Regions from separate parts of the Halochromatium sp. genome, predicted to be linked through region 3. Evidence: predicted binding sites of a transcription regulator. Region 3 holds the regulator's gene; each other region holds the start of a gene.
The links. The regulator sigma-54, encoded in region 3, starts transcription at its own class of promoters, with help from an activator protein. The targets are predictions, from matches to a motif close to TGGCANGNTNCNTGCTT.
Positions count from the first base shown of each region.

Region 1: the regulator sigma-54 is predicted to act here: its motif matches at 1,896-1,912, upstream of nifE (nitrogenase iron-molybdenum cofactor biosynthesis protein NifE).
Region 2: the regulator sigma-54 is predicted to act here: its motif matches at 2,108-2,124, upstream of glnA (glutamate--ammonia ligase).

Region 1 is NZ_JBUDPI010000321.1:105-3,994, forward strand. Features, by position in the region: partial or broken gene ACY693_RS15780 (nitrogenase component 1) at 1-173, opposite strand, end outside; gene nifE (nitrogenase iron-molybdenum cofactor biosynthesis protein NifE) at 281-1,840, opposite strand; gene ACY693_RS15790 (SIR2 family protein) at 2,429-3,322, shown strand; gene cowN (N(2)-fixation sustaining protein CowN) at 3,324-3,605, shown strand.
Region 2 is NZ_JBUDPI010000026.1:12,272-16,161, reverse strand. Features, by position in the region: gene glnL (nitrogen regulation protein NR(II)) at 1-28, opposite strand, end outside; gene glnA (glutamate--ammonia ligase) at 523-1,932, opposite strand; gene ACY693_RS03245 (cation diffusion facilitator family transporter) at 2,241-3,386, opposite strand; gene glyQ (glycine--tRNA ligase subunit alpha) at 3,536-3,890, shown strand, end outside.
Region 3 is NZ_JBUDPI010000016.1:1,914-19,744, forward strand. Features, by position in the region: gene hprK (HPr(Ser) kinase/phosphatase) at 1-846, opposite strand, end outside; gene ACY693_RS02115 (PTS sugar transporter subunit IIA) at 865-1,317, opposite strand; gene hpf (ribosome hibernation-promoting factor, HPF/YfiA family) at 1,540-1,899, opposite strand; gene ACY693_RS02125 (RNA polymerase factor sigma-54) at 1,955-3,442, opposite strand; gene lptB (LPS export ABC transporter ATP-binding protein) at 3,552-4,277, opposite strand; gene lptA (lipopolysaccharide transport periplasmic protein LptA) at 4,277-4,843, opposite strand; gene lptC (LPS export ABC transporter periplasmic protein LptC) at 4,865-5,527, opposite strand; gene kdsC (3-deoxy-manno-octulosonate-8-phosphatase KdsC) at 5,649-6,176, opposite strand; gene ACY693_RS02150 (hypothetical protein) at 6,310-6,891, shown strand; gene ACY693_RS02155 (ABC transporter ATP-binding protein) at 7,100-7,972, shown strand; gene mlaE (lipid asymmetry maintenance ABC transporter permease subunit MlaE) at 7,984-8,763, shown strand; gene mlaD (outer membrane lipid asymmetry maintenance protein MlaD) at 8,768-9,238, shown strand; gene ACY693_RS02170 (MlaC/ttg2D family ABC transporter substrate-binding protein) at 9,235-9,837, shown strand; gene ACY693_RS02175 (STAS domain-containing protein) at 9,866-10,216, shown strand; gene murA (UDP-N-acetylglucosamine 1-carboxyvinyltransferase) at 10,209-11,465, shown strand; gene hisG (ATP phosphoribosyltransferase) at 11,527-12,195, shown strand; gene hisD (histidinol dehydrogenase) at 12,221-13,549, shown strand; gene ACY693_RS02195 (pyridoxal phosphate-dependent aminotransferase) at 13,542-14,702, shown strand; gene ACY693_RS02200 (FtsW/RodA/SpoVE family cell cycle protein) at 14,820-16,256, opposite strand; gene ACY693_RS02205 (peptidoglycan D,D-transpeptidase FtsI family protein) at 16,456-17,831, opposite strand, start outside.

The DNA.
Region 1 (3,890 bases), on a different contig from region 3:
CCGAGGAAGGCCAGGGTCGCACCGAGCGTCGAGCTCGCCTTGAGCGGGCCGACCGAGAGGGCCTTGTTGCGCTTGACGATGATGGGACCGGGTTGCGTCGGCGTTTGGGAAACCCGAAGCGCATCTTGGGATTTTCCAGTGCCATAGGGAACGCGGGTCGTCGGCTCAGACATGGGCAATCTCCGCTTCAATTCGGCCTTGGGCGAACGCGGCTACCGCGTTTGAATTGGCGATTATCGGGGTCGGGTCCGCAATTTTTGCCGCCAGGGTTGATTGGGAGTCAGCCATGGGCCGCCTCCGCTGCTGGCTTGGCAGCTGCGCTACCCTGCTTGGCGCCTGAGGCGGTAGCGGCATTGGTGTTGGCTTCGGCGTTCACTCCGGTTCCCGGCTTGCTTTCGGCGCTCGCTCCAGTCTCGGTGTCTGGCGAATGGACCACAGACGCACCGGCCGCGGCTCCGTCGCTAGCGCTGCGCCAGGGTGGTGCGCTGCGCACCGCGGCCCAGATCGGGCTCTCGATGGTCAGGCACATCTGCCGCGCCAGCTCGAGCATGCCGTCGTAGCCGGCATAGCCGAATTCGCGCTCCTGATTGATATCCAAGAACGGGATGCGCGCCTTCAGCGCGGTGTATTGGTTGCGCCCACCGGCAACCAGCAGGTCAGCGCCCTGCTGGTGGTAGAGATCGAGCAGGTTGCGCGGGTTGCCGTCCTCGATCATCACCGCCTCTTCGCCCATCAGCTCGCGGATGCGCGCCTTGTCGTCCCCGGTCGACTTGCGCGTGCCAGTCGCGACCACGCTCATGCCGAGATCCTGCAGCGCCGAGACCACCGACCAAGACTTGACGCCACCGGTGTAGAGCAGCACGCGCTTGCCGCGCAGGCGCTCACGCCAGGGCTCCAGCTCGACATCGATGCGCGCTTCCTCGCGTGCGATCAGCGCCTCGGTGCGTGCGCTGAGATCCGGGTCGCCGATCAATCGGGCGAAGTCGCGCAAGGCCCGCGAGACATCAGCGACGCCATAGAAGCTGCCCTCGAACCAGGGCGTGCCGAAGGCCTGCTCGAGCTTGCGCGCGACGTTGATCATGGCCTTGGAGCAGACCATCATGTTGACCTCGGCGCGGTGCATGGTCTGCACCTCGTGGAAGCGCGCATCGCCGGAAAGGGTGCAGAGCACGCGGACGCCGAGGTCGTCGAACAGCGGCATCACCCGCCACATCTCGCCAGCGATGTTGTACTCGCCGATCAGCGCAACATCGTGCGCCTTGAAGCCGGGCCGCTCGATGTCGGCCGGGATCGGGTCCGGCTCGCGACCGCCACAGACCTGCTTGACCATGGTCTCGCCGGCGATGCGATTACCGAGGTTCTTGGTGCCGTAGAAGCCAGCGGCATCGACCGAGATCACCGGCTTGCCGAAGCGCTCGGCCGCGGCCTTGCAGACCGCGTCGACGTCGTCGCCGATCAAGGCCGGCACACAGGTGTTGTAGACGAAGACCGCGGCCGGGTCGTAGCTCTCGATGGCCTGCTTGATGGAGTGAAACAGCCGCTTCTCGCCGCGGCCCATGATCACGTCCTGCTCGGTCAGGTCGGTCGTCATGCCCAGCTTATAGAGGGTGGGGCCGGTCGAGCGGCTGCCGCGGTTGTCCCAGGCGCTGCCGGCGCAGGCGATGGAGCCGTGCACGATGTGCGCGACATCGCCGATCGGCAGCAGTGCGATCTGGGCGCCATCAAAGGCACAGCCACCGGCGGTCGCGCCCGGCTTGGGCTTCGCGCAGCCGGACTTGGCCTTGGTGTTGTGCTCACAGGCGGGCTCGTCCAAGAGCGCGGCGATGTCTTTTTGCTTCATTCCACAGGGTCTCGGCGGCTTGAGCGTTTGCGCGGGCGTGCTGACGGAGGCCCTGAAGCAGAGACCGTGCCACCGAGTCTCGAGACAGGTGTTTGTGCCCCTGATCGTCGACTGATCAGCAACTTAGCAAAGCGGCTAGCGAGCATTGTCGCGCTGCGGCGATTGTCGCAAAACGAACAAGGTCATCGCGTTGCGGCCTTTGCAACAGCGACTAGAATGGCGTTCAGGTGCGCAAAGATTGAGGGCGCGGACCATCCGGTGGTTATCTCGGGGGCTATACCCATCGCACCGCCGTCTCCGACGCGCGACAGCTCGAATTCGACGGCGATACCGTCGCACTGAGCGATACGGACGACGCAGACGGCACGCCGCTAAACTCTAATGTTGTGCGTAGTGAGAATCGTCGCGATCCGTTGTGAAGATCACTGTCACCGAACATGCTCGGAAGCGTTGCGGGCGGTCGATGTCCGGCTTGAGTGCAGGCGCGGACGACGCTGTTTAGACTCCTCGGCGGCGCACGGGCGTTGCTGGCACTGCCTTTGCATCCTGTAGTGGATCGCCTTTCAACGCCCTCAGGACGGAGTCCTAATGCCAGCCGAGCTTTCCGACCTTGCCGACGCGATGCGCCGCGGTGATCTGATCCCTTATTTAGGGCCCGGCGCGTTGGCGTCCGTTGTTGATGCCGAGTCTGGTGCCGCGATGCCGGCCGACAGCGATAGCCTGATTCTAGCGATGAACAAGGGTCGGCCGATGTCAAAGCGGCTGATGTGGGAGTTCCCGCGCGCGGCGATGGACGTCGAGCTCAAGCGCGGCCGCAGTGCGGTGACCCGCTTCCTCGATAGCACCTACGGTCAGCGTCGCTGGACACGGGCCCCGGTGCATGACTGGCTCGCCGAGTTGGCACCGCAGTATGTCATCGACATCAATCGCGATACCCAGCTGCAGGACTCCTACGCGGATCGCCCGCATACCTTGATCCGCGGGATCGCGCGCATTGGAGGAACCGATTATCGCTTCCGCATTCACGCCTATGATGGCGATCGCTATCAGGAGATCGAGCAGGATCAGGTCGACACCTCATTGCCGATCCTGTTCAAGCCGCTTGGCAGTCCGCGGCCGGATGCGACCTATATCGCCTCGGATGCCGACTTCGTCGACTACCTGACCGAGCTGATGGGTGGCTTCGGGCTACCGGGCTTCCTCAAAGAATACCGGGTCGGGTGCCAGTACCTGTTCCTGGGACTGCGGCTGACGCGCGACACCGAGCGCATGGTGCTCTCGGATGTGATCTATGCCGCCGGCGAGCCAGCCGGTTGGGCGTTGATTCCAGAGCCAACCGAGAAGGAGCGGCGTTACTGCGAGAAGAAGACTATCCAGCTCGTCGAGGCCGACATCGATGACCTGCTCGCTGCCGATGGTTTTTCTGCCAACGAAGGCGCGAGCGACGATGCGGCTGCGGCTTCAGCCGAGGTGGGGTGCTGAGGTGCTCGAGCGTCCTGACCGCTATATCAGCTTCCGCGACATCGACTGCGATGGCAACGCCGAGCGCTTCGTCACCGCCTTACGCACGGCCATGCGCGCCGGTGAGCGCGATGATCCGTTCTGGAGCTACTTCGAGGCCAAGCTCGAGGGCCGCAACGGCCCGCAGCATGATGCGCTCTATCATATCCACTGTCATCTGAACCACCTGCGCGAGCTGCTCGAGCGCTGGGATGAGACCGAGCTGGAGACGATGCTCGAGGTGCTTGAGGTCGAGTGCTGCTAGCGCGGGAGGGAACGCCCATCTGCAATACCGATTACGCCGACGGCAACCGGTCATACTGCGATGGAAGGACCCAAAAAACATGCTCACCACACCACGCATGCTCGATTTACGTCCCGCAGATCTCCAGCATCGCCGCCGGTTTTCGCCGCCCCAGTGCCATCTGCCTGAGCCTCGGGGATACAATCCCCTATCGTCGCCGAGGGCTGTGCTGAATTCAGGCGCCGTGCAGGGAGCGGATTAGTCCAACAAGGCGCTCAACTCGGACCGCCTCAGGCGCTGGCGCTC
Region 2 (3,890 bases), on a different contig from region 3:
GGCTAAGTCCGCCGAGTTTCTCGTTCATGGATCGTGATGTCATCGCCTGGCTCCGATCCTGCCCCAGTAAGCAAGCAGCGAGCCAGCTCAGGGGTCAGCGCATGGAGCCGAGGCGCTGGCGCTCGGTATCGCGGGTTCTCGGCCGCGGTGGCGAAATCGTCCATCGGAGGAGGGGGTTGCCGGCCAGCGAGCATCTCGAGCCGATCGATCCCTGGCGCTGCCGAAGGCGGCTGGGTTAACGACCGGGACGACCCAGCGCACTAGTCTAGTGCCTGACGCACTCAACAGGTGCAGCGGACTGCACCAACGCCGGACATCAGGATCGAAAGACGGAGGTCGAGGCTAGTCGCCAGCGGCATTGATCCGCCCGTCGCCGACGGGTGGGCAGCACGCCGCCTAGCGAGCGCTGAGCCGATGGCTGATCAGTGTTGGGGAGATGCGGGAGAGAGGGAGAGGGAGAGAGAAGGACGGGGCGTCCATGCCCGGGCGAGTAGCGCGTCGCGCTACTCGCACAGCCTAGGATCAGAGGCTGTAGTAGAGGTCGAACTCAACCGGGTGGGTGCTCATGCGCAGCTGAGTGACTTCTGCCATCTTCAGCTTGATGTAGCCATCGATCACGTCATCAGTGAAGACGCCACCCGCGGTGAGGAATTCGCGATCGGCATCGAGTGCATCGAGGGCCTGATCCAGAGAGTAGCAGACCTGAGGGATCGCCTTCTCTTCTTCGGGCGGCAGGTCGTAGAGATCCTTGTCCATCGCATCGCCGGGATGGATCTTATTCTGAATGCCGTCCAGACCGGCCATCATCATCGCGGAGAAGGAGAGATAGGGGTTGCCCGTGCTATCCGGGAAGCGCACCTCGATGCGGGTGGCCTTCGGGTTGGCGTCGTGCGGTATGCGCACCGAGGCGGACCGGTTCTTGGCCGAGTAGGCCAGCATGACCGGCGCCTCGAAGCCCGGAACCAACCGCTTGTAGGAGTTGGTGGACGCATTGGTAAAGGCGTTCAGTGCACGCGCATGCTTGATGATGCCGCCGATGTAGTAGAGCGCTGTCTCGGAGAGGCCGCCGTACTTGTCGCCGGCAAAGATGTTCTGGCCATCCTTGCCGAGCGACTGGTGAACGTGCATGCCATTGCCATTATCGCCGACCAGCGGCTTGGGCATGAAGGTCGCCGTCTTACCGTAGGCGTGAGCGACGTTCTGCACGCAGTATTTTAGGATCTGGTTCATGTCGGCACGCTTGACCAGGGTGTCGAAGCGGGTGCCGATCTCGCACTGGCCAGCCGTGGCAACCTCATGGTGATGGACTTCGACTGGGACGCCCATCTCTTCCATCGCCAGACACATCGCGGCGCGCAGATCATTGAGCGAGTCGACCGGCGGGACCGGGAAGTAGCCGCCCTTAACGCCCGGTCGGTGGCCCATATTGCCGTCTTCGAAGACGCGCTCCGAGTTCCATTCGGCCTCTTCGGAGTCGACCTTGTAGAAGGCCCCGGCCATGCTGATGCCCCAGCGCACGTCGTCAAGCACGAAGAATTCAGGCTCAGGACCGAAGAACGCGGTGTCGGCCACACCGGTCGACGCCAGATAGGCCTCGGCGCGTTTGGCGACCGAGCGGGGATCACGCTCGTAGCCCTGCATCGTTGCAGGCTCGAGGATGTCGCAACGGACGATCATCGTCTTCTCGTCGGAGAAGGGGTCGAGCACTGCGGTTGAGGCCTCGGGCATCAAGACCATGTCTGAGGCCTCAATGCCTTTCCAGCCCGCGATCGACGAGCCGTCAAACATCTTGCCGTCCTGGAACAGCGCCTCGTCGACGACGCGGGCCGGCAGCGAGACGTGCTGCTCCTTGCCTCGAGTATCCGTGAACCTGAGGTCGACGAACTTTACGTCCTCGTCTTTGATGGTTTTCAACACGTCAGTGGCGGACATCTGCGAAATCTCCCGCTATTGGTCTTGGGCAGAGAATTTGGGTTGTGACGCTAGGTGGGCGCTAGGCTCCTAGCCCAGGGTGCGCAGGCGATCAATCAGGCGATCGATCGCTGAGCTTGGTGTAGGCGCAGGCGGAGCCTAGGCTCGGGTCGCACAACGGCTAGCGGCATCGGTCAAGCAGGTTACGTGCCATCAGTCCGCCTTGCGCTGTTGTGTGCAGTCTGCAGCGAACGACGGTCAGGCTCAGCGAGCGAGCGCACCCGAATAGACCATACGCGAACCGGGCGCGCACCAAAAGGGGGCACATATCAGCCGAAATAGACGCGGACGTCTGCAAAGCAGGGGTCATCCTCGAGCGCAGTGCGTAGCCGCTCGCGCAACTGCCGCGCAGCGGGCTTGTCGGTATAGGTTCGCAGGGGGAAGAACACGTCGACCGTGATTGCACCGTCCAGATAGTGCAGTACGAGACGTTTGCGCGTCATCGCCTCGGGGATCTGAGACCAATGTTGGTCGAGTCGCTCGATCACCTCGGTGCGCATCGGTAGGTCTTTGGTGGGAACAGCGGTCTCGTCGTTCTCGGGGTCGATATGCACCGTGACATCCGACATCCGGTCGATCGTCTCCATCAACCGCTGTTGGACGAGCACACTGATAGCATGCCCTTCAGAGACGCTGATGTCAGGATCGACGAGCACATGGACATCTGCTGAGGCGCTGCCGCCGATCGTGCGCGTGCGGAGCATATGGACGTCTCGAACCCCGGTGCTGCGGCGGATGATCTGGCTGATCTCACGCAGACGCTCGGGACTCAATGCAGTATCGACCAGCTCGCGGGTCGCATCCGAGCCCAGGTCCCAGGCGATCTTCGCGATCATCACGGCCACGATGACCGAGGCAACCGAGTCGAGATAGGGCAATCCAGCTAGGGTGCCCGCAACACCGATCAAGACGACGATTGATGAGATGGCGTCAGAGCGATGATGCCAGGCGTTGGCCATGAGCAGGTCTGAGCGCACCCGAAGCCCATAGGCGCGGGTGTACCAGTACAGCGCCTCCTTGACCAAGATCGAAACACCTGCGGCATAGAGGGCGATCGGCTCGGGTCGCAACAGGGCGTGGGGCTCGAACAGACGCTCGGTCGCGTCCCAGGCAATGCCGATCGCGACGGCGATAAGCAGGAAGCCCAGCGCGAGTGTCGCGACCGTCTCGAAGCGTCCATGGCCGTATGGATGCTCGGCATCGGGTCCTTTCGCGGCCTTGTGCCCCGCCAGCCAGACCAAGGCATCGGATAAGAGGTCGGAGAGGGAGTGGATGCCATCGGCAATCAAGGCGTGTGACTGGCCAATCCACCCAGCTGCGATCTTGACCACCGAGAGCAGCAGGTTGACCACTGCACCGACCGTGGTCGTGGTTTTGATCGCACTGGCTCGGGCCTCTCGTGCAGTCGTATCCATGGGGACGTCCTGATGCGCGTCAACGAGTAAAGCGTCGGTTGGCGCGGAGTATAGCGGGGCCAGGCGTTCGAAACCGCAGCAGATGCTGTGGTCCGATCAGGTGCGACATCGCTATACTGTCGGGTTTTTAGCAGACGCCGGAGCCCGCCTTGAGCAATCAGTCGGCCGATCGCATCAGTTTTCAGGAGCTGATCTTCAAACTTGAGCGCTACTGGAGTCGCCAGGGCTGCGTCATCCTGCAACCTTACGACATGGAGGTCGGTGCAGGCACCTTCCATCCCGGCACCTTCTTGAGAGCGATTGGCCCGGAGCCCTGGAACGCTGCCTATGTTCAGCCGTCACGACGCCCGACGGACGGTCGCTATGGTGAGAACCCGAATCGGCTGCAGCACTACTATCAGTTCCAGGTGGTGATGAAGCCCTCACCGGAGCTGATCCAAGGGCTGTATCTCGATTCCCTGCGCGAGCTCGGCATCAATCCTCTGGTCCACGATATCCGTTTCG
Region 3 (17,831 bases):
CAGTACGGCAAGATTGCGGCCCGGGGCCACAGGCAAGGTCACCTCTGGAACCGAGACCCCGAGGATGCTGCGCGCAGAGAGGCTACCGCGAAGCCGGTCCATTTGCGCCAGCGCTTCCTCATCGAACGACCGCATGTTGACAATCAAGTTCAGCTGCTCGCGACGCTGTACCGCTCCCTCGCCGAACATCGCGCGAACATTCAGTACGCCGAGTCCACGCACCTCGAGAAAGTCTCTGAGCAGCGGCGGGCAGCTTCCCTCCAGGGTCTCCGGCCCGATACGCGCCACCTCAGGGGCGTCGTCGGCGATCAACCGGTGACCGCGCACCACCATCTCGAGCGCGAGCTCGCTCTTGCCGATTCCTGGGTCGCCGACCAAGAGCACGCCCATGCCCAGCACATCGAGAAAGACCCCGTGCAAGGTGGTGCGCTCCGCCAGCGCATAGGTGAGGAAGTATTGCAATCGGTCGACGATCTCCTCTTCCTCACTGGGCGAGGAGAGCAGTGGCGTGCCAAACCGCCGAGCACGGACCATGAAGCCCGGAGGCGGATCGATGTCCTGCGCAAAGATGACCGCGGCCGGCCTTGCTAAGAACAGCCGCTCGATGATATCCCGCTCAGCAGCTCGATTGAGGTCGTCAAGATGGCGGACCTCGGCAAGCCCCAGCACCTGCAAACGGTTAGGATGGATACAGTTCAGCGAGCCGACCAGACTCTGGGCGGCGCCGGCCGTGGAGTCTGCGCTGATCAGAGGCAGCGGTTGCTCTGGCACCGGCGTTAGCCAGCGCAGCCCAAGCCTGGGGCCAAGATGTTCAACCAACCCTTGCAGCGTGTCGACGGGCGGCATCTGTGCGATCAAGGCAAGCTAATCACGCTGCTGCAACAGGTCCAGCAGCCTGCTGCTACTCTCTGCAGCCCGCAAGGCCAAACGCAGCTGCGGGTCGCTGAAGCGCTCGGCGAGCTCGGCCAACAAGCTCAGGTGTGCGTCGGTCGCTTCACTCGGCACCAACAGACCAAAGGCAAGATCAACCGGCTGGTCATCCGGGGCGTCGAAGCTCACTGCCTGTGTCAGCTGAACAAAAGCACCAACAGCATGATCGATGCCGTCGATACGTGCGTGTGGCAGCGCGATGCCTTCACCCAAGCCAGTGCTGCCCAACCGCTCACGCTCATTGAGGAGATCAAAGACCAACGCCGGTGAGCACTGCGAGCAGGCTGTCGCCAGGAGCTCAGCGAGGGATTCCAATAGGCGCTTCTTGCTCGTGACCTCAACACGACAGCGGGCTCGAGGCTCAGTGATTAGACTGGGGGGAAGCATCGACCGTTGCTCCAGGAAAGTGGTCTTTGCGCGCTGGGCACAGCGTTGCCGGATCGCATCGGCGCGGTTGGGACGGATGCACGGCAAGGGGCAGGGACATGAGCGCCCCAGCGTAACAAAATAAGCGTAACAAAAGATGCCGGAGCGGATCAGATCGCGCTCCGGCGCAGGGCTTAGGCTCACAGCTCATCGCTGCGAGCACGGCAATCTTACCAGCAGCACTCAGTGCAGCGGCTCCTCATCCGGCTCAGGTTCAACTGGCTCACCCTCCACCACCGTCTTTGTCGGAGACCCCCGGTGACTCTGTCGTTTCTCCTTGTACTTCAGAACCTGGCGGTCAAGCTTGTCGATCAGTCCATCAATGGCTGCATACATGTCCTCATGAACGGCATCGGCAAACACATCCGCACCATTCATGTGGATGCGAGCCTCTGCCTTCTGCCGCAGCTTTTCGACACTCAGGATCACATGAACCTTGATCACATGATCGAAGTGGCGCTCTAGGCGCTCGAATTTGCTCTCGACATAGCCCTTCAGCGGCTCGGTGATATCGACATGATGGCCCGTCAGGTTGATTTGCATGGCGTCACTCCAGGGTTTGCAGGCGATCTCCAGCGGCAGTCACTCAGCACTGCAGCTAGAGGCGCTTGCGCTCATTCGAGGGTGGGATACCCATTGCCTCGCGGTACTTGGCGACGGTACGTCGCGCGACATTGATGCCCTGCTCGGACAGGATGCCGGCGATCTTGCTGTCGCTCAGCGGTTTGTTCGCCGTCTCGGCGGCGATCAGCTTGCGAATGACGGCGCGGATAGCCGTCGACGAGCATTCGCCACCCGACGCCGTGCCCACATGGCTGGAAAAGAAATACTTGAACTCGAGCGTACCACGCGGGGTATGCATGTACTTTTGCGTGGTCACCCGTGAGACCGTTGACTCGTGCAGCTCGAGCGAGTCCGCAACGTCCCTGAGTATCAGCGGGCGCATCGCCTCCTCGCCGTAGTCGAAGAAATCGCGCTGCAGCTCGACGATCTTGGTCGCGACCCTCAGCACCGTATCGTTGCGGCTGAGCAGACTCTTGATGAACCAACGGGCCTCCTGCAGATGCGTCTTCAGGCAAACATTCTCGGCACCGTCATCCGCGCGCCGGATCAGCTTCGCATACTCTTCGTTCACCCGCAGTTTAGGCTGAGTTTCAGGATTTAGCTCGACTTGCCAGACACCGGCGCGCTTGCGCACCAGCACGTCGGGGATCACGTAATCGGGCCGATGGTCGCTGATCAGCGATCCAGGGCGCGGCTGCAACGAGCGGACTAGTGATAACGCGCGTCCCAGCTCGATATCCGAGAGCTTGGTATGCCGACGCATCTCGTCAAGATCATTGCGGGCCAATGCCTCGAACAGGCTGTCGCAAATCTTCAGCGCGCCAGCGCGATGCGGCGTATCAGGCGGCAGCTGGCGCAGTTGTAGCAATAAGCACTCACGCGGATCACGGGCACCGACCCCGGCCGGATCAAGGGCCTGAATAGCATGCAGTACGGCCTCAATCTCATCGAGCTCCAGGTCCTCGAGCTCGAGCGTCTCGATCAGCTCGGCGGGATCGAGCCGAAGATAGCCATCACCATCGATCGCATCGATCAATGCCTCGGCAATCATGCGATCACGCGGCCCCAGGTGCCCCAGACCGAGCTGCCACTCGAGATGATCATGCAGGGTTTGTGGTCTCGATTGCTGCGCAAACAGGTCGACATCATCAGATGAGCTTGGACCTGGCGAGGCAGACGGGCCAGCGTACTGCTCGTGGGGCTCGCTATCATAGGTATCGCTCCATTCGCTATCGACGGCCAGCTCGTCAGGCAGGGCACTGGATTCAGCCGGAACCTCTGCGTCTACGCCCGAATCTGCTTGACTTTGCTGCAGCTTAGCGGTCTCGCCAGTCATCTCTGTCGAGCGATCACGCCCAGTCTCTTCCTCCTCCGCGGTCTCGAGCATCAGGTTGGACTCGAGCGCATCCTGGATCTCGCGCTGGAGGTCGAGTGTGGAGAGCTGCAACAGCTTGATCGCTTGCTGGAGCTGCGGCGTCATGGTCAACTGCTGACCAAGACGAAGCTGGATGCTTTGCTTCATTCCGAGCGGCTATCTGGGTACGAAAGGCTTGATACAGAGGCGCAGTCTAGACGAAAAGGCCGCTGACTCGCAGCGCTGGGCGTCGATCCAGTCATCTCGGCACGCTGGTTCAGAGCCGAAAATGCTCGCCGAGATAGACCGCTCGCACCTGCGGGTCTTGCAGCAAGGCGGCCGGAGCGCCGGTGGCAATCACCCGGCCGGCATTGATGATGTAGGCCCGGTCGCAGATGCCCAGGGTCTCGCGAACGTTGTGATCGGTGATCAGCACACCGATCTGCCGATCCCGTAGGTGGCCAATGATGCCCTTGATATCGCCCACCGCGATCGGATCGACCCCGGCAAAGGGCTCATCGAGCAACATCACCTTGGGCTCAACCGCAAGCGCGCGAGCGATCTCTAGCCGTCGCCGCTCACCGCCAGAGAGGCTGAGAGCGAGTGAATCGGCCACATGGGCGATGCCGAGCTCGTCCAATAACTCGTCGCAGCGCTGTCTGCGGTCCTCGCGGGTGCTGCCATTGCGCATCTCGAGCACCGCCATCAGATTATCTCGAGCGCTGAGCTTTCGGAAGACCGAAGGCTCCTGCGCCAAGTAGCTCAGACCACGCCGCGCCCTTGCATGCATCGGCCGATGGGTGATGTCCTCGCCATCGAGGATAATCCTGCCTGCATCGGCGCCCACGAGCCCGACGACCATGTAGAAGCTCGTGGTCTTGCCGGCCCCATTCGGCCCCAACAGGCCAACGACCTCACCAGCCTCGACGGCCAGATCGACACCATTGACCACGCGCCGACGTCGATAGGTCTTGGCCAGCGCAGTCGCTTCCAGCGTCGGCATCACTGCTCCGATGCTGGCTTGGTTCCGGACGCTGGCGCAGGTGTTGGTGCAGTTTCCGACTCGGGCTCGATCCGAATCTTCACCCGCTCGCGGCCCTGGGCGCTGCTGCCGGCGGTAACACGCTCAGTGATCCGATTGTAGACGATGCGGTCGCTGGCGAAGCGATCCTCGCCTTGCACCAGCACCGCCTCATCGATCAGGGTCAGCTCCTCGCGATCGGCCTCATACTCCATCCGCAATGCGCGTCCTTTGACCTCCTCCGGATCATCATCGAGCTGCTGCCGATAACGCACCGGCTGACCGATCGCGATGATCATCTCGGCACGGCGGTCAGGCTTGTGATGGACCAACACCTCGTCTGCCTGAATATGCATACTGCCCTGCGTAACCTCGACGTTACCGATGTAGAGGCTGGTCAGCTGCTTTTCGTCGAGCTCAGCGGCATCGGCCTCGATATACATTGGCTGGTACTGATCAGACTCGAGCGCGCGTGTGGTTGTCGGGGCGCCAAGCGCCAGCCCTAACAGTGCAGCCAGCATCCAACCCGAGCGTTGCTTCGGACTCATGGCCTCTTCCTCATCGTGCATTTATCCGGCATTGTCGCCATCGCTAGCAGCCTGACCCAAGGCCTGGCTCGGAGCCTGGCTGGGGTCCTGACCCAGAGGCTGACTGGGAGACTGACTGGGAGCAACCGCAGCGCGGGCGCGTCCAAACAGCTGGATGCGCATGCTGCTGCCCAGCCAGGCACGCATGCCTTCAGTCCCCGTTATCCAGTCCTCCTCGCGCTCGATCTCGACGAAGCGCCCGGTCTCGGCATAGTCGACCTCGGGCAGCACCAGTAGCTCACTGGTACGCAGCTCGATCGGCGCCGACAGCGCTGTCGCGAGTCGATGCAGCCGCACGTCCTGCTCAAGCAAGATCTCGTCGCCAGACTCGTTGATCCATGCCTGCGCCGAGCGGGCCCACCAGCTCGGTCCAGCATCGCCATAAACGACCAGAACGGGATCATCCAGCTCACTACTGCCATCGTCCGGATAATGCCGCAGTCTCCGGGCAACAAGACGATGCTCGGGCACACCCGCTGCGTTGAGACTAACGGCGCGAAGCCCGTCGACAACATAGTCAGGACGGCGCTCATCGCTGCCGGTTGCACCCTCGTCGCTATCCCTTGTGGACAACAGCCAGGAGCCAATCAGGCCAATAGCCAACAGTACCATCCCGACGAATAGCTCGCGTCGCGTTAAGGACATGGTAAGAGAAGCTCAAGACGATCGACTGGCTGAGCGCGTGCAACGCGGGGGCAACGGCGACCTGGTGTCGAGGCTCTCGCCAGCAGCGTCGGTAAGCAGCCCGTCAAGCAGTGCTGGATCATCAGTGACTGGCATATCCGTCGAAGAGTGCATCGAGCTTGCCCTGCGCGGCGAGCAATCCCTCGCAGACCTCGCGCGCGGCGCCGCAACCGCCGGACAATCTGGTCTGCCAATGGCAATATTGCTTCACCAAGGGATGCGCATCTGCAACCGCAATCGCCAGACCCACCTGTCGCATCACCGGCAGATCGACGACGTCGTCCCCCACGTAGGCGATCTGTGCGTGCTCGAGTCCGCAGGCTTGACGCAGCGCATCGTAGGCTGGGCGCTTGTCGCGCTGCCCTTGATAAACGTGCTCGACGCCGAGGCTCTCCATGCGAATACGCACGACCTCCGATTGGCGTCCGGTGATCACCGCCAGTGTGATACCGGCCTGTCGCAGCATGGTCATACCATGACCGTCTCGCGAGTTGAATGCCTTGTATTCCTGGCCATCGTCGCCGAGATAGAGGCTCCCGTCGGTGAGCACCCCGTCGACGTCAAAGATCACGAGCTCGATCGCCCTAGCGCGCACCTCAAAGTCGGTCATCTGGTTCTGGCTGTCCACCCTAGCTCTCCACGGCTCGTTATCTACGCTTGGTACCAATCTCTCGCTCGAGCTCTCGAGCCAGGTACAGCTTTGCGGCTCTTGACCCTATGATACCTGGATGAGCGACTCAACGATGGTTACCCCCCGGGGTTGGTGGGATCTAGCCGACGCTGATCTCTTCTATCCTGACGACCTGCCGGCGGACTGGCGTCTCAGCTACTTTGCGAATTGCTTTCGCACAACCCTGCTTCCGGCCGCGGTCTGGACAGCAAGCCAGGCCCAAACGGCCGAGCAATGGCACGACGATGTACCCTCCGGTTTTCGCTTCGCCGCCGAGCGAGCCCTGATGTCCCCAGTCGAACCCGGAGCGCGCCAGCTCGACGAGTCAGCCTTGACGCGACTACTGGGGTCGAAGCTCGATGGTTGGCTCGATGCCCTGACGGACCCTGCATCGGCCCCTGCGATTAGCGGCGGGGCAGATCACAGCTTGCGCTATCAGCTCCCGCGGACCGAGCAGGCGCTGAGGACAGACCAGCAGCGCTATGCCGTTGTGGTCCCATCCAAGCTGTATCGCGACCTACGCGCTGCAAGAGTCTGGCTGAACAGGATGACCGAGCTCCAAGGACGCTCGCCTAACCTGATCATCCTCGAACGACCGACCAGCGATACCCTAGCCAACTGGCAAGAGCTGCTCGAGCTGCTCGGGCTCGGGTAATTCGGGCTCGGGTCATCTTGACGCGATCCCGGCCAGGTCAGGCCAGGCCGGCCCAGACGAGGCCGGGCCAAGGCTCGGCAACGGCGCAGGTGCGCGGTTTGCCTGAGGCTATGGCCGAGGCTCAGCGCAGCCTCGTCCTTGACGCTATCGGGGCAGGTCGCGAGAATGCGCTGCTTTGGGTCGCGGCCCGAGCAAGGATCTTCACTCGATGGTATCAGCGCAGTCAGAGCATGTATCGCCGCTGCAGACAGATAGGGAGGCGTCTCGGCCTACCGACAATCAGCCGCTGATCCGGGTACGCGGGCTGCACTTCTGCCATGGCGATCGCTGCATCTTCGATGGCATCGACCTCGATATCCAGCGCGGACGGGTCACCGCGATCATGGGTCCGAGCGGGACCGGCAAGACGACCTTATTGAAGCTCATCAGTGGCCAACTGCAAGCTGACGCGGGATCGATTGAGGTGGATGGGCAGGCGATCCAGTCACTAAGTCGCGCCCAGCTCTATGGGCTACGCACGCGCATGGGCATGCTATTTCAGAGCGGTGCTCTGCTCACTGATCTAAACGTATTCGAGAATGTTGCTTTTCCAATCCGCGAGCACGCCAAATTGCCAGAATCGGTGCTGCGTAAGCTGGTTTTGATCAAGCTTGAGGCGGTTGGTCTGCGCGGTGCCGCGTCACTCATGCCGAGCCAGCTCTCGGGCGGCATGGCGCGCCGGGTGGCCCTGGCGCGGGCCATCGCCTTGGACCCGATGATGATCATGTACGACGAGCCCTTCACCGGACAGGACCCGATCTCGATGGGGGTCTTGGTCTCATTGATCCGGCAGCTCAATGATGCGAGCGGTCTCACCAGCATCGTCGTCAGCCACGACGTCGCTGAGACGGCCAGTATCACCGATTACCTCTACATCATCGCTAACGGACGCATCATGGCGGAAGGCACTCCGCAGCAGGTTGCAGCGAGCGAATCGGCCTGGGTGCATCAGTTCATGGACGGCGAGCCGGATGGTCCGGTTCGTTATCACTACCCTGCACCGCCCTTGGAGCAAGACCTGCTTCAAGGACGGCGACACTGAGAGCGACCTCATTGCTTGACTCACTAGCGAGTCTAGGGCGCGTGGGACTCGCCATGTTGGCGAGCCTTGGTCGTGCTCATCTGCTATTGATCAGCATCGTCGGCGGCCTGCCCTCGATGTTGGTACGCCCGCGCCTACTGCTGACGCAGGTCTACAGCGTTGGTGTGCTCTCGCTGCTGATCATCGTTGTCTCTGGCCTCTTCGTCGGTATGGTCCTGAGTCTGCAAGGGCACTATGTACTCTCGCAGTTTGGTGCCGCAGAGAGTCTCGGCGTGATGGTGGCGGCCTCGCTGGTGCGCGAGCTGGGCCCGGTGGTCACGGCCCTGCTGTTCGCCGGTCGCGCTGGCTCTGCGCTGACGGCAGAGATTGGCCTGATGAAAACGACTGAGCAGCTCTCCGCGCTAGAGATGATGGCCGTAGACCCGGTCAAGCGGGTTCTGACGCCACGCTTCTTTGCCGGTCTGATCTCGATGCCGCTGCTCGCGGCCATGTTCAGCGCGGTTGGCGTGATCGGCGGCTGGTTCGTCGGCGTCGGGCTGCTTGGCGTCGATGACGGCGCCTTCTGGGGCCAGATGCAGAATAAGATCGATTTCGATGAAGATCTTGTTAACGGCGTCATCAAGAGCCTGGTCTTTGGTCTGGTCGTGACCTGGATCGCGCTCTATGAAGGTTATGACGCAACGCCAACCTCGGCTGGTATCGGTCGCGCCACCACGCGCACCGTGGTGCAATCCGCGCTCGCGGTCTTGGGGCTGGATTTTATTCTTACTGCGTTGATGTTCGGAGGCTAAGGCCATGGCGCGTATCCGCCTAAGCGAGATCCTGGTCGGTGCCTTCATGGCGCTTGGCTTCGTCGCGCTCTTCTTCTTGGCCATGCGTGTCAGTAACCTAAGCATGGCGACGGTCGGTGAGGGCTACAGCCTAACGGCCAAGTTCGACAATATCGGCAGCTTGCGCGTACGAGCACCTGTCACCATGGCCGGTGTCAGACTGGGGCGGGTAGAAGCGATCGGGTTCGACCAAGAGACCTATCAGGCCCTGGTCACCTTGCGCATCGAGGACCGCTACGATCAGATCCCAACTGACACCTTTGCCAACATCTACACCGCCGGACTGCTCGGTGAGCAGTACATTGGCCTCGACCCGGGAGGCAGCCCGGACTCGCTTGGCGATGGCGATCGTATCGAATTCACGCAGTCGGCCCTGGTACTTGAACAGATGATCGGACAATTTCTCCTAAGCAAAGCAGAGGAGGGTGGCGAATGAGAGCACTTCTGATGGCTGGCATCCTGTTGCTAGCAATGCCCCTAGGCGCCATTGGCGCTGAACAGTCCGCAACTCAGCTGGTCGAGCGTACGGCCGACAAGATGCTCAGCGCGCTCGAGAGCCGTCGAGCCGAGGTCGAGCGCAAGCCGCAGCTCATCAACGAGTTGGTCGACAGCATCCTGGCACCCCATTTTGATTTCGAGCAGATGACCCGGCTGGCTGTTGGGCGTGATTGGCGGAACGCGAGCCCAGAGCAGCAGCAGCAGCTCGTCGAGAGCTTCCGCAATCTGCTGGTGCGCACCTATGCCAAATCGATCATGAAGTACTCGGGTCAGGACATCGTCTATGAGGCCGCACGCCCCGGCACACGCTCAGGGACCGTGGTCGTCCCGACCGAGGTGCGAGCGCCCGGCGCAGCGCCGATCCCGATCGACTATTACCTGCTCGAGCGCGGTAGCAGCTGGAAGGTCTACGACGTGGTCATCGACGGCGTGAGCATGATCTCCAACTATCGTGGTCAATTCCGCACCACGATTGCGACCTCGGGAATCGACGGCTTGATCGAGCAGCTGCGTGCAAAGACAGCTCGCGGTGCCTAGCGCTTTGCCTCCTCAGACTGCACGACCGATGGCCGAAGAGCTGTCATCGACGCTCAAAGAGGTCGGATCGAATAGGCTCGCACTGAGCGGATCGCTGACGCTCAGCACGATGCCGGCCCTTGCACGGGAAGGCCAGCGATTGCTGAAGTCCATGCGGACCCGCGGCTCCGATGGCGAGCCGGTAACGATTGAGATCGACCTAGGCGAGATCGAGCGCAGCAGCAGTGCCGGCATTGCGCTATTGCTGGACTGGGTCGATCAGGCCGGTCGCGATGGCATCAGCATCGCATTCCGTCGCTGGCCGGAGTCATTGGCGCGCATTGCCGCGCTCTCGAATGTGGAAGGATTGCTCGGGATCGAGGCTGAGCAGTATGGATAAGCTCTTGATCACCGGCGGTCCGCGGCTCATCGGCGAGGTCCGTGCCTCAGGCGCCAAGAACGCGGCCCTGCCGATCATGGCCGGAACGCTGCTGGCCAATGGCATCTGCTCGCTCGCCAATGTGCCGCATCTGCGCGACATCACCACGACGATGGAGCTGCTCGGGCGACTCGGGGTGCAGCTGACGGTTGATGAGCGCATGGGCATTCAGGCCGATGCCCGCCAGGTCAGCAGCGTCGAAGCGCCCTATGAGCTGGTGAAGACCATGCGCGCGTCGATCCTGGTACTGGGACCACTGTTGGCGCGTTTCGGCGCAGCCGATGTCTCGCTGCCTGGCGGCTGCGCCATCGGTGCTCGTCCGGTGAACATCCATCTCGAGGGGCTGCGCGCGATGGGCGCCGAGATTCGGGTCGAGAACGGCTATGTGCATGCGCGCGCTAAGCGCTTACGCGGCGCACGCTTTGTGATGGACATGGTCACCGTGACCGGCACCGAGAATCTGATGATGGCCGCTGCGCTCGCCGACGGCGAGACCCTGCTCGAGAATGCCGCGCGCGAGCCCGAAGTGGTGGATCTCGCGCAATTCTTGAATCGGATGGGGGCGCAGATCAGCGGCGCCGGCACCGATACCATCCGCATCCAGGGCGTCGAGCGGCTCGGCGGAACCGACTACAGGGTCATGCCAGACCGGATCGAGACCGGCACCTATCTGGTCGCCGCGGCGATGACCGGCGGACGCGTGCGTGTGCTTGACACCCGGGCCGACCTGCTTGATGCCGTGTTGATGAAGCTGCGCGAGGCCGGCGCGCAGGTGAGCCTGGGGGAGGATTGGATCGAGGTCGACATGCAAGGCAAACGGCCCAGTGCAGTCGACATCCAGACTGCCCCACACCCAGCCTTCCCGACCGATATGCAGGCGCAGTTCTGTGCGCTGAATAGCATCGCAGAGGGCAGTGCGACCGTTAAAGAGACGGTGTTCGAGAACCGCTTCATGCATGCGCTGGAGATGCAGCGCATGGGTGCCGATATCCGCATCGAAGGCAATGTCGCGATCTGCCGCGGCGTCGAGCGTTTAACCGCGGCGCCGGTGATGGCCACCGATCTGCGCGCCTCGGCCAGTCTGGTGCTCGCCGGATTGGTTGCGGAAGGCGATACATTGATCGATCGAATCTACCATATCGATCGCGGCTACGACAATATTGAAGAGAAGCTCGCCGCGCTTGGTGCTGTGATCCGACGCGTGCACTGATGCCGCCTGGCCCCTTGCTGTTCGACCCTAACTCGTCCTGCTGCCGAGAGCGACCCTATCCATGTCCGACGACCAAAGGCTCACCATCGCGCTCTCAAAGGGACGCATCTTCGAGCAGACCCTACCCTTGCTCGAAGCCACCGGGCTCCAGGCCGCTGAAGACCCGGAGACCAGCCGCAAGCTGATCCTGAATACCACCGACCCCAGCGTTAAGCTGGTCATCATCCGTGCCAGCGACGTGCCCACCTACGTGCAATACGGCGCCGCGGACCTGGGCGTTGCTGGCAAGGACGTGCTGCTCGAGCATGGGGGCGAAGGACTCTACGAGCCGCTCGATCTGCGTATCGCCCGCTGTCGGCTGATGGTCGCTGGCCGGCCCGATACGGCGCTGGTGCCACCGCCTGCACGCGGCCGGCTGCGGATCGCGACCAAGTACGTCCGCAGTGCCGAGCGCCACTTCGCCGCCAAGGGCCAGCAGGTCGAGATCATCAAGCTCTATGGCTCGATGGAGCTGGCACCACTGGTGGGTCTGTCCGATCTGATCGTCGATCTGGTCGAGAGCGGGAATACACTCAAGGCCAACGGGCTGGTCCCGATCGAGCACATCAGCGACATCAGCTCAAGGTTGATCGTCAATAAGGCCTCGTGGAAGATGAAGCACGCGCGGGTGACTGCGCTGGTCGAGTCCCTGCGTGCCGCGGTCGAGGCCCAAACGGCGGTAGGCCGATGAAGACTCAATAGCACAGCACAGAAGCATGACCCAGATCGTCCACCCCACTATCACCCGACTGAGCACGACCGACGCGGATTTCGACGCCAGGCTCGACGCCCTGCTCGCCTGGGAGTCGGTCTCCGATGCCGGCGTCAAGCAGACCGTCGAGACGGTGATCGCCGACATGCGTCAGCGCGGTGACGCCGCGCTCATCGAGTACACCGCACGTTTCGACCATTGGCACCCTGAGAACGTCGCCGCGCTCGAGCTCGATCATGGCCGGCTCAGCGAGGCACTGGAGCGCATCCCACCCGCTCAACGCCAGGCGCTGGAGACCGCTGCCGAGCGTATCCGCGCCTACGCCGAGCATCAGCGACTGCAGGGCTGGCAATTCACCGATGCCGAAGGCAACCTGCTTGGCCAGAAGGTCACCCCGCTCGATCGTGTCGGACTCTATGTGCCTGGCGGCAAGGCGGCTTATCCCTCGTCGGTGCTGATGAATGCGCTGCCGGCCAAGGTCGCCGGTGTCCCGGAGCTGGTGATGGTCGTGCCAACGCCAAGCGGCGAGCTCAATGAGCTGGTCCTGGCGGCGGCCAAGATCGCTGGGGTTGACCGCGCCTTTGCCATTGGCGGTGCCCAAGCCATCGCCGCCCTCGCCTATGGGACCGCGACGGTGCCGGCCTGTGACAAGATCGTCGGTCCGGGCAACATCTATGTCGCCACGGCCAAGCGCGCGGTCTTCGGTCAGGTCGGCATCGATATGGTCGCCGGCCCCTCAGAGATCCTCATCCTCTGCGATGGCGAGACCGATCCGGATTGGATTGCGATGGATCTGTTCTCACAGGCCGAGCACGACGAGGATGCGCAATCGATGCTCATCGCTTGGGACGCGGGATATCTGGACCAGGTCGCTGCCAGCATCGAGCGGCTGATCCCGCAGATGGAGCGCAGCGAGATCATCGCGCAGGCCCTAAGCGCACGGGGCGCGCTGATCCTTGCCCGCGACCAGGATGAGGCCGCTGAGCTCGCCAATCGCATCGCCCCCGAGCATCTTGAGCTCTCGGTTGCCGACCCTGACGCGCTGGCCGGGAAGATTCGCCACGCCGGCGCCATCTTCATGGGCCGCTACACCGCCGAGGCGCTGGGCGACTACTGTGCTGGGCCGAATCACGTCCTGCCGACCTCGCGCACCGCGCGCTTCTCATCGCCGCTCGGGGTCTATGACTTCCAGAAACGCTCGAGCCTGATCAAGGCCTCGGCGAGCGGTGCGGCAGCGCTCGCTGATACCGCCTCAACCCTCGCGCGCGGCGAGGGGCTGACCGCCCATGCCCGCTCAGCCGAGTACCGCGGTCCAGACAATCCACATGAATGACCTGGTCGAGAAACTGATCCGCCCCGAGCTGCAGGCGCTGAAGGCCTATCATGTGCCAGACGCCACTGGTCTGATCAAGCTCGACGCGATGGAGAACCCTTACCGCTGGCCCGACGATCTGCGCGACGATTGGCTAGCCGCATTGCGGGAGGCCGAGCTGAATCGCTATCCCGACCCGCAGGCGCACGCGCTACACGCGGCCCTGCGAGAGGCGATGCAGATCCCCGACGGGATGGATCTGCTGCTCGGCAACGGCTCCGACGAGCTGATCCAGATGCTGGCCCTCGCCGTTGCCGCACCCGGGCGCCATGCAGACGATAACCAGCGATCGGAAGCTGGATCATTAGCTGGGCCAGCGCCCGGATGTCCCAGCCTGCTGTCACTCGATCCGGGCTTCGTGATGTATCGGATGATCGCGCTCTTCGCCGGACTCGAGTATGTCGGTGTCAATCTGAGCGCGAGTGATTTTTCACTCGATCTCGACGCCACGCTCGACGCGATCGAGCGCCACCAGCCCCGACTGACCTTCATCGCCTATCCGAACAACCCGACCGGTAACCTGTTCGATCCGACCGCCATCGAGCAGATCATCGCAGCGAGCCCGGGCCTGGTCATCGTCGATGAGGCCTATGCACCGTTCACCAATGCCAGTTTCCTGCCGCGGCTCGGCGAATGGCCGAATCTGCTGGTCATGCGGACGGTCTCGAAGATGGGGCTGGCTGGTCTTCGACTCGGTTATCTTGCCGGTCCAGTACCCTGGATCGCGCAGATCGACAAGGTGCGGCTTCCCTACAATATCAACGTGTTGAGTCAGGTCAGTGCCGAGTTTGCGCTGCGTCATCGCGACGTCCTCGACGAGCAGACCGAGATGATCCGCAGCGAGCGCAGCCGGCTGGCCGATGCCCTCGCAGGGCTCGACAGCGACCAACGCGGACTCCAGGTCTTCCCGAGCGAGGCCAACTTCCTTCTGGTCCGCACCGCCTCTGGGCGCGCTGGTTCACTCTTCAGCGGTCTGCGCGAGCGCGGCATCCTGATCAAGAACCTCGATGGCGCTCACCCCATGCTCACCGACTGCCTGCGTATCACCGTCGGCACGCCCGACGAGAATGCGGCGCTGCTCGATGCCCTTGCTGAGCTACTCGACGAGGACTGAGCACTGTTCGACCCCGGATTGTCGTTGGATGCCGATGCGGAATAGGCGTCTAGTTTCTAGCTCCTGATGATCGACTTTCACTGGTGCTGAAATCGGAAAGAAGCCGATGGACAGTTTCTAACGCGGCTGTTCGGTAGGCGGTTCTGATTTGCGCCTCTGGGAGCGCTGACGCTGGCCGGTCGCTGGTGCGCGGCCTGATGAGGTGGCTTTGGGTGTCTTTGCTGCCGAGGACTTGGTCCTTGATTTGACCGGTTCGCCATCGGAGATCGCGAGCACGACCCCAAGGCTCATAAAGACCGTCAGCAGGCTGCTGCCGCCGTGGCTGATCAGCGGCAGCGTGATACCGGTCAGTGGCAAGGCCTTGGTCACGCCACCGATATTGAGTAGCGTCTGCACGCTGAGCACAGTTCCCACGCCGGTGGCAGCCATCAGCCCGAAGGGCGTGCGCGCTCGTGCGGCCAGGGTCAGCAGACGCACCAACAACACCGCGAACAGCAGCAGTAACAGCAGGCTGCCAGCGAACCCAAACTCTTCCGCCCAGACGGAATAGATGAGGTCTGATTCTGCGATCGGCGTGTAGCGTGGACGCGCCTCGCTAAAGCCCTCGCCCCAGAGTCCGCCGGCGTACATTCCGGACAGGCCTTGCAAGACCTGCCAACCCGCTCCGGTCGGATCAGAAAACGGGTTGAGCCAGACCTCGATGCGACGTTGTCCATGGCTGAAGAGGCTGAGCAGGGCCGCACCGGCCGCGCCACCCAAGACCAAGCCATAGAGCAGATAGCCTAGGTGCCTGGTGCCGGCGGCCAAGGTCGCGAGCAGCATGAGTCCCAGGATCAGCACCAGCCCGAGGTCACGCTGCAGCAAGAGCATTGCCAGCAGGAGCGTCCAGACCAGCAGCAGTGGCCAGAGCCGGCGCAGCGGCGGCAGCAGACTGCGCCAACGGCTGAGCGGCTTCAAGTGCTGATCGATGAATCCGGCAGTGAACAAGACCATGGTCAGCTTCAGCAGCTCGGTCGGCGTAATGAAGCCCAGTCCGTAGACGGCGCCGCGATAGCGTTGGCCAGTCGCCAGCACCAGACCGACCAGCAGCAGCGAGAGTCCCGCCCAGAGCCAGGTTGCACGCGCGGCAAGACGGTAGCGACCCTGACGGCCAGCGATGGCGATACTGAGCATCAAGGCCACCCCGAGGGGAATCAGAATCTGTTTCTCAAGGCTGATTGAGATCGAGCCCGAGATCACCGAGGCGAAGAGCCCGGTGCGCGACTGTGCGATCAGGCCAATCCCGCTGAGCAGCGCCGTGACCGGCAGCAGCAGCTGATCACCGCGAAAGCGCGCCAGCACCAGCAGCAGATGGGCGCTGAGGAAGGCACCACCCAAGATCAGAAAGGGAATCAGGGCACTGAGCTGCACCTCCAGCCCATCCTTCGGCCGAGCGCCCAAAAGCATCAGATACCCCAGCAGCGCAATCAGCAACGCCCACAGCAGCAGCTGGCGCTCCGGTGCGCGAAGCTGCCAGAAATCTCCAAGGCTGGTGGGTGTGCCACGGCCAGCCATGACTAGACCCGGCGAATACCCAAGACCAGCCGAGTCCCGCTGCTAGGCGTCAAACCACAGCGTCCGGATGCTCCACGACCACGGCGACAACGCCATGAGCTGCCCAGCCAATCTGGCCGGGTGCTCTCGCCAAGCACCACGAGTCGATCCCGATCCCGATCGCTAGCGCAGCCGCCTAGCCCATTCAAGAGACGGCTCATCACAGGCCCTGCTCGGCGGCCTTGAGCAGGAGATCGCGTGCGATCGGTGCGGCCACGGTCGAGCCATAACCGCCATGCTCGACCAATACGGCAAAGGCCAAGCGCGGCGCGGAGGCGGGTGCAAAACCGATGAACCAGCTGTGCGAGGGGCCTTGGGGGTTCTCGGCGGTTCCGGTCTTGCCGGCGATCTCGAGCCCAGGGGTCTCGATGCCCTTGCCGGTGCCCTCGCTGACGGCCTGTCTCAGCATCACCCGCAGCCGTCGCGCGGTGTCGGCGCTCATGAAGCGCGTGAGTGATTCAGGCTGCGTATCGCGCAGCAGACGCGGCCGCATCGCAACACCCTCGTTGGCGATGGCGGCCGCGAGCAGGGCCATATAGGCCGGGGTCGCGGTCGCTCGGCCTTGACCGATCGCCGCCTGAGCCAAGCCATAGCGATCGCGCTCAGGGATCGGCTCGAGCTGCGCGGACTGTAGCTGCATCCTCCCCGAAGGCCCGCCAACAAAGGCAATCGAGCGGTTGAAGAGCAGTCGTTGACCGGTCTTCTGCAGTGCTGCATGGCCAGCCAGCACGCCGAGCTGCGCAAAGAAGACATTCGATGACTTGGCCAACGCCGTAGTCAGATCGAGTGCCCCATGTCCGGCCCAAGACCGACCCGAGCGCTGCGCCTCGTAATACTCGTGATCGCGGATCGGCCGATACCGACTTGAGGTGGTGTAGCCATTCGCCGGGCAATCCAGGCGACCCCTGAAGCCGGATTCCAATGCCTGGGCGGCAAGCACCACCTTGAAGGTCGACCCGGGTGGATACTGCCCCTGCGTGGCGCGGTTCAAGAGCGGCGTCGTCGGATCAGCACCGCTGAACAGACTCGGTTGCAGCTGATTTGGGTCGAAGCCGGGGACACTCGCCATCACCAGTACCGCACCGTCAGCAGGACGCAGCATCACCACCGCACCGCGACCAACGGGCTTTGCTGCCGCCAGCCTCTCGACCGCCAACTGCTGCAGGCCTGCATCCAAGGTGCTGACCAGATCCTGCCCCCGTGGACGCTTGCTCTGTGTGAGCAGCTGCCGCCCAAGCTCGCTCCAGTCATCCAGGCTATCCAAGGTCGACCCGTTCAGTGCTCGATTGGCGATGGCCTCAATCCCGCTAAGACCGAAGCGCGCATCGGCATAGCCCACCGCATGCGACAAGATCGGCCCAAAAGGGTAGACGCGCTCGGCAGCACCGTCTCGATTGCGACTTTCGGCCAAGACCTGCCCGCTCTGGTCTAAGATACGACCACGCTGAATCCAGTGTGCAGGATTGAACTGGCGCCGATCATGCGATTGCATGAAGGCGATGAACTGCGGTCGAGCCGTGCCTCCAAGCTGCCAAG